Regions from separate parts of the Kitasatospora sp. NPDC054939 genome, predicted to be linked through region 1. Evidence: riboswitches for the same ligand, from Rfam matches in the RefSeq annotation. Region 1 holds a riboswitch; each other region holds the start of a gene.
The links. Region 1 has a riboswitch for cyclic di-AMP ahead of ACWGB8_RS12365 (M23 family metallopeptidase). Riboswitches for the same ligand answer to the same signal wherever they lie in the genome.
Positions count from the first base shown of each region.

Region 1 (2,311 bases):
CGAAGAGCCGGGCCGGCCCCGCGAGAGGGAGGAAGTCCCTCGCGGAGCCGGCCCGGCTTCTCAACGCCACTCGGCGCGGCGATCACCCGGTCGGGCGGTCACCCGACATGACCATCCCGGGCGGTCGTTCGCCCCGCACCCAGCGGTGGTCCGTTCGACGCGGACGGTGCGACCGGGTCGCCTCAGATGCTGACGCCGTGGGCGCGCAGGTAGGCGATCGGGTCGACGTCCGAGCCGTAGTTGGCGGTGGTGCGGATCTCGAAGTGCAGGTGCGGGCCGGTCACGTTGCCGGTGGCACCGGAGAGGCCGACCTGCTGACCGGCGGTCACGGCCTGGCCGGCCGAGACGCTGATCGAGGACAGGTGGGCGTACTGGGCGTACTTGCCGTCGGCCAGCTTGATGACGACCTCGTTGCCGTACGCACCGCCCGGGCCCGCCTTGACGACGGTACCGGCGGCCACGGCCTTCAGGCTGGTGCCGGTCGGGACCGCGAAGTCCACGCCGGTGTGGTGGCCGGAGGACCACATGGAGCCGGCGACACCGTACGCGGTGCCCTGCTTGGCGCTGACCGGGGCGACGTAGCCGGACGCGGCGGCGGCCGGGGCCGGGGCGGCGGGCTTCGGGGCCTGGGTGGCCGGCGCGGCGGCGGGCTTGGCGGCCGGAGCGGCGGGCTTGGCGGCCTGGACCGGCTTCGGGGCAGCGGTCTTGGGGGCCTCGGCCGGCTTGGCGGCGGGCTTGGCGGCCGGCTTCGCGGAGTCCTGCGAGGCCTGCGGCTTTGCGGCCGGGGCGGCCGGCTTCGGGGCCTCGGCGGCGGCCTTGGCACCCAGCGACAGCTGCTGGCCGGGGAAGATCAGGTTCGGGTTGGCACCGACGACCGAGCGGTTCTGCTCGTACAGCGCCTGCCAGCCGCCCTGGACGTCCTTGGCGGAGGCGATCTTCGAGAGGGTGTCACCGCTGACGACCTTGTAGCTCTCGGCGACGGCCGGCTTGGCGGCCTCGGCCGGCTTCTCGGCGGGGGCGACGGCGTCGACGCTGGTGGCGCCGGTCCAGGTGGAGGTCTGCGCGGGCTGGGTCTTCGCGGCCGGAGCGGTGTGGGCCGAGGCGCTGATGGCGGTCACCAGCGGGAGGGCGAACGCGGCGCCGGTGACGGCGGTGGCGATACCGATGCGGGCGGCGCGGGGCAGGGCGATACGACGAGCCTGTGCGGGCATGGAAGATTTCCTCTCCGACGCCTGCGAGGTGAGCTGTCGGGTTCGGGCTGGAGTTGCCCGGCCGCAAGCGCGGCTTCACCCCTAGCCGAACCGAAATGACGGTCCGGCGACTTACCTGTGGGTCCCCCGCTCCTGCCGTACAGAGCTCAGTTCGAACCTCCGGGCAGCGGCAGGACTAGGCGTTCTACCCGGTGGATCCACCCGGGATGGCCGGGCGGTCGCTGAACTAAAACCCATCCGCCGAACCGAAGCAATGTCGATCTCCGAATTCCGGCGCAAGATCGGGAAATGCCGTGACGCTCCGAATGATCGGCTGCACAGTATGTACACAATCCGATTACGCCGTGCAGTTGGGCGATTCCGCAGCGCCCATTTCCTCATCCGTGCGCATGCGATCACACACGCAGGGCCATCCCCCGACACACCACCGGTGACCCTTGTCACGTAGGCCCCCGGGGAGCACGATCGGGCCGTGGCGAATGACGAGGCAGGCACCCTGCGCCTGAGCACCGCGCAGGGCCGTTGGGTCCTGCTGGCGACCGTGCTCGGCTCCAGCATGGCGATGCTCGACGGCACGGTGGTGAACGTCGCGCTGCCCCGGATCGGCGCCGACCTCGGCGCCTCGATGGCCGCCCTCCAATGGACCCTCAACTCCTACCTGCTGACCCTCGCCGGGCTGATCCTGCTCGGCGGGGCGCTCGGGGACCGCTACGGCCGGCGGCGGATCTTCCTGCTCGGCGTCGCCTGGTTCGCCGCCGCCTCGGCGGCCTGCGCCGCCGCCCCCACCGTCGAGGTGCTGATCGCCGCCCGCGCCCTCCAGGGCATCGGCGGGGCACTGCTCACCCCGGGTTCGCTGGCGATCCTCCAGGCCGCCTTCCACCCCGACGACCGCTCCCGGGCGGTCGGGCTCTGGTCCGGCCTCGGCGGGGTGTCGGCGGCGGTCGGCCCCTTCCTCGGCGGCTGGCTGGTGGAGGGGCCCGGTTGGCGGTGGATCTTCCTGCTGAACGTCCCGCTGGCGGTGCTGGTGATCGCGGTGGCCGCCCGGCACGTCCCGGAGAGCCGGGACGAACGGGCCGTCGGCCGCTTCGACGTGGCCGGTG
Region 1 is NZ_JBSGXP010000032.1:36,530-38,840, reverse strand. It holds gene ACWGB8_RS12365 (M23 family metallopeptidase) at 183-1,211, opposite strand; cyclic di-AMP (ydaO/yuaA leader) riboswitch at 1,215-1,368, opposite strand; gene ACWGB8_RS12360 (MFS transporter) at 1,684-2,311, shown strand, end outside.

Region 2 (2,311 bases), on a different contig from region 1:
CAGTACCGCTCCGGCGGCATCGACCCGTCCGTCCAGCTGATGCTGGCCTCCGACCCGTCCGGCTACCTGGACAAGGCCTCCAGCGTCCAGCAGGCCTCCACCAGCCAGGCCGAGGCGCTCAAGGGCCTGCTCGACCAGCAGCGCCGGCTGGACCAGCAGAAGACCGAGGCCGCGGCCGTCCTGGCCTCGCTGGACAGCACCACCAAGGACCTCAACCAGTCCAAGGCGGATGTCAACCGCAAGCTCAAGGAGGCGCAGGACCTCCTCAACTCGCTCAGCGCCGCCGACCGCGCCGCGCTGCAGCAGGCCAAGCAGGCCGCCGACCGCGCCTCGCGCGACGCCGCCCGCGCCGACCTGAGCGCCCCGCTGCCGGAGGCCGCCGGCTACGCGGGCGTCGCCGTCGGCAAGGCGATGAGCAAGCAGGGCTCGCCGTACCAGTGGGGGGCCACCGGATCGAGCACGTTCGACTGCTCGGGCCTGATGGTCTGGGCGTACAAGCAGGCGAACGTCTCGCTGCCGCGCACCTCGCAGGCGCAGGGCAACGTCGGCACCCGGGTGCCCTCGCTCGCCGAGGCCCAGCCGGGCGACCTCATCATCTACCGCTCCGACCGCAGCCACGTGGCGATGTACATCGGCAACGGCCTGGCCGTCCACGCGCCGCGCACCGGTGACGTCGTCAAGGTCATGAAGGCCGACGGCCGGTCGGACGGCATGAGCGTCAACACCATCCGCCGCGTCGTCTGACGGACCGGCAGTACCCCCGGGACACGCCCGGACCGGCCCGCCCGGTCCTGTGATCCGCGCCACCCCTCCGGGAGGGGTGGCGCGGTTGTTTGCGGTGTCCGGTCGGGAAACGGTCAGCCCTGTGCGGTCGGCCGATCACACGTGGTCATATTCACAAATGAACTCAGCTGACATTCCATCTTTTTTCTGACAACGATTTGAACGGATCACGGATTCATTACTAGGGTCGTGCCTTGAACCACCGCACAGTCGATCACCCAGCCCGGGTGGCGGCGGTGGTTACCGCCGAGTTCGCGAGGCAGCTGGGACAGTCCGACTGTCCGACAGGGGACCCCTCCGGGGGGGCTGCACAGCGGAGCCGGGGAACCATGTTCCTCCGGGGTGAATCGGCGCCAGGTCGGCCCGTGGAAGGGCCGGTGAGGCGTCGTAGGGCATGCTTCCGGCCCGAACCCGTCAGCTCACCCGGTAGGCGGACGTAGGAAGAAGGAGTCCGCCTTCGTGGCGTCCCATCGTCGTCCCAAGCCTGCCGGCCGCGCCCGCGTCTCGATCCTGACCGCCGCCGCCGCCGCGGCCGTCGCCCTCTCCTCGCAGTCCGGCGCGCACGCCGACCCGATGCCGAGCAAGGACCAGGTCAAGGAGCAGGTCGACCAGCTCCACGAGCAGGCCGAGGTCGCCACCGAGAAGTACAACGGATCCGTCGCCAAGCAGCAGGAGCTGCAGAAGCAGGTCGGCGAGATCCAGGACAAGGTGGCCCGTCAGCAGGCCCAGGTGACCGACCTGCAGGGCGGCCTGGCCGAGATCGCCGCCGAGCAGTACCGCAACGGCGGCATATCGCCGACCGTCGAGCTGATGCTCTCGACCAACCCGGACAGCTTCCTGACCCAGGCCGGCACCCTCAACCAGGCCGGCAGCACCCAGTCCGGCGCGCTGAAGGAGCTCAAGGAGCAGCAGCGCAAGCTCGACCAGGACCGCTCCGAGGCGCAGACCAAGCTCAACGAGCTGGAGTCCACCACCCAGCAGCTGAAGGCCTCCAAGGAGGAGGTCCAGGCCAAGCTGGCGAAGGCCCAGGAACTGCTCAACACGCTGACCGAGCAGGAGCGCGAGCAGCTGCGCCTGGCCGAGGAGAAGGCCGCGCTGGAGGCGAAGCAGAAGGCCGAGCAGGCCAAGCTGGACGCCGCCAAGGCCGCGGCCGGTGCCGCCGACCGCGCCTCGCGCGACGCCGCCCGCCCGGCGGCCGGCTCCACCGCCGCCACCTCGCCGGTGGCCAAGCCGCCGGCCCCGGCCGCGAACAGCTCGCGCGCCGCGGCGGCCATCGCCGCCGCCGAGAGCAAGCTGGGCGCCCCGTACGTCTACGGCGCCACCGGTCCGTCCTCGTTCGACTGCTCCGGCCTCACCGGGTGGGCGTACGCCCAGGCGGGTGTGTCGCTGCCGCGCACCTCGCAGCAGCAGGCCGGCGCCGGCACCAACGTGGGCACCAACCTCGCCAACGCCCAGCCCGGCGACCTGATCATCTACCGCGCCGACCGCAGCCACGTCGCGCTGTACGTGGGCGGCGGCCAGGTCATCC
Region 2 is NZ_JBSGXP010000022.1:33,041-35,351, forward strand. It holds gene ACWGB8_RS09375 (NlpC/P60 family protein) at 1-744, shown strand, start outside; cyclic di-AMP (ydaO/yuaA leader) riboswitch at 1,078-1,232, shown strand; gene ACWGB8_RS09380 (NlpC/P60 family protein) at 1,243-2,311, shown strand, end outside.
Region 2: it holds a riboswitch for cyclic di-AMP, as region 1 does, so the genes downstream of both, ACWGB8_RS09380 (NlpC/P60 family protein) here and ACWGB8_RS12365 (M23 family metallopeptidase) in region 1, are expected to answer to the same signal.

Region 3 (2,311 bases), on a different contig from region 1:
GGGCTACGACGACATCGATGGACGGCACGAGGCATCTCCTATGGCGGAAGCAGGGTCCTGCTGACGGGGTGGTGGGGTCGGCGGGACGATTGCGGAGTCGTTACGACCAGAGCCTAACCGCACGGGCTCCCCGGGCCACGTCCACCTCGCTCCCGTCTCAGGGTGTGGCCCGGCTACCCACCGGTAATTCACCTGCCCGACCCGTGGGATGCACCCAGAAGCGGACGAAGGGGGCCGAACGACCCCCTCCGTCGCCGGGCGGTGCACGGGAGGAGCGGCGGGCCGGCGGACCGGGCCCGGCACGGCGTCAGCCGAGGTTCAGCACCTGGCCCGGGAGGATCAGGTCCGGGTTCTCGCCGACCGTGCCGCGGTTGCCGTCGTACAGCGCGGGCCAGCCGCCCCGGACGTCGTTGGCGGCGGCGATGGCCGACAGGGTGTCACCCGAGCGGACGGTGTAGCCGTGGCCGTCGGCCGCCGGGGCCGCCGGCTGGACCGCGGCGGGAGCGCCCTCGGCCGGGTGCGCGGCCGTGACGGGCGCGCCGTCCTGCGCGGACGCCCCGGTCGCGGTGGCGACGGGGGCACCGGTGGCGGTCGCGGGGGCCTCGGGGGCGGCCTGGGCGGCGGGCTCCTCGGGGGCGGCCTCGGCGGCGGGCGCCTCCTCGGCCTCCTCCGCACCGGCGGCGCTCGACGCCTCGGCCTCCTCCTGGGCGACCTTCGAGGCGGCGAACATCTCGTAGACGCGCGCGTGGCTGGTCCAGTACCAGGCACCGTCGTTCTGGTACCAGTACACCCGCGACTGCTCGTCCCAGCCGGCCTTGCCGGTGAAGACCGGCTGGGCGGGCCGCTCCTGCGCGGGCGCGGCCTGCTGGGACGGCTGCTGGGGCGCCGCGGCGGGCCGCTCGTTCGCGCCGCCCTTCTGGGCCTCGTTGGAGCGCTCGACCTGGGGCGGGGTGTTGTCCTTGACCAGGCCGGCCTTCTTGGAGCAGACCGGCCAGGCGCCGGGCCCCTGCGAGGCGAGCACCTTCTCGGCGACCGAGATCTGCTCCGCCTTGCTGGCCTCGTTGGCCTGCGGCGCGTAGGCGGTGCCCCCGAACGACTTCCAGGTGCTGGAGGCGAACTGCAGGCCGCCGTAGTAGCCGTTCCCCGTGTTGATGGACCAGTTGCCGCCGCTCTCGCACTGGGCGACGGCGTCCCAGGTGCTGACCGGGGCCGCGGAGGCGCCGGTGGCGGAGAGCAGGGGCAGGGCGAGTCCGACGCCCGTGACCCCGGCGACGGCGATGGCCTTCTCGGTCTGGGTGCGGCGACGGTGGCGGCCGGTTCCGACGAAGAGCATGGAGGTGTCCCTCTCCGTACGCCTGCGAGGTGAGCTGTCGGGTTCGGACCGGGAGGTGGCCCGGCCGCGTCGCGCGGAGACTTCCGCGTCTGCGGCTTCACCCCAAGCCGTGGGGACGGCAACAAACCTGGGTCCCCCGCCCCTGCCCATGGGTGCTGGTCGGCTTCCCGGCGGCGCGGCGGGCAGGATTCGGCGTACCGCGCTCGGGGTCCGCAGCTGCGAACTGAACCGGAGAGTAGACAAACCCCGAACCGATCACAAGCTCATATCGTCGGTATCACGCACGAATTACGGAGACCGTTCGATCGCCCACCAACGAGGGCCGTATGTCCGCTTTGATGATGGTTCAGGCGGATCGTTCTCACCCTCGTCCGACACGCCGTCAACGTGTCGCGGCGGCACGGGAACGGCATCGGGAGCATACGGATGGCTCGGCGGGGCCGACCCGGGCCTCACCCTCCCGGACCGGCCCCAGTCTGCTGCTCGGGGGTGAATTCCACGGGGAGTTCACGAAGTCCTCGCATAATCAGACCGCCGCGCCAGCGCAGATTCTCCGGACGCTCCGCCAGCGCGACGTCCGGCAGCCGGGAGAGCAGCGTCGCCAGCGCCGTCCGCCCCTCCAACCGGGCCAGCGGGGCGCCGATGCAGTAGTGGATGCCGTGGCCGAAGCCCAGGTGCGGATTGTCCGCCCGGGCCAGGTCCAGGGTGTTCTCGTCGGAGAACCGGGCCGGATCGCGGTCCGCCGCCGCGAGCACCACCAGCACCGGGTCGCCCACCGGGATGTCCACCCCGCCGATGGACAGCGGCCGGGTCGCGAACCGCCAGGTGGCCAGCTCCACCGGCCCGTCGTAGCGCAGCAGCTCCTCGATCCCGGTCTCCAGCAGCCCGCTCTCCCCGCGCGCCACCGACGCCTGCAGCAGCTCCCGCTGCCCCGGGTTGCGGAACAGCGCGTACATCCCGTTGCCGATCAGGTTGATG
Region 3 is NZ_JBSGXP010000117.1:8,483-10,793, forward strand. It holds gene eno (phosphopyruvate hydratase) at 1-28, opposite strand, end outside; gene ACWGB8_RS27585 (transglycosylase family protein) at 308-1,333, opposite strand; cyclic di-AMP (ydaO/yuaA leader) riboswitch at 1,339-1,498, opposite strand; gene ACWGB8_RS27590 (cytochrome P450 family protein) at 1,786-2,311, opposite strand, start outside.
Region 3: it holds a riboswitch for cyclic di-AMP, as region 1 does, so the genes downstream of both, ACWGB8_RS27585 (transglycosylase family protein) here and ACWGB8_RS12365 (M23 family metallopeptidase) in region 1, are expected to answer to the same signal.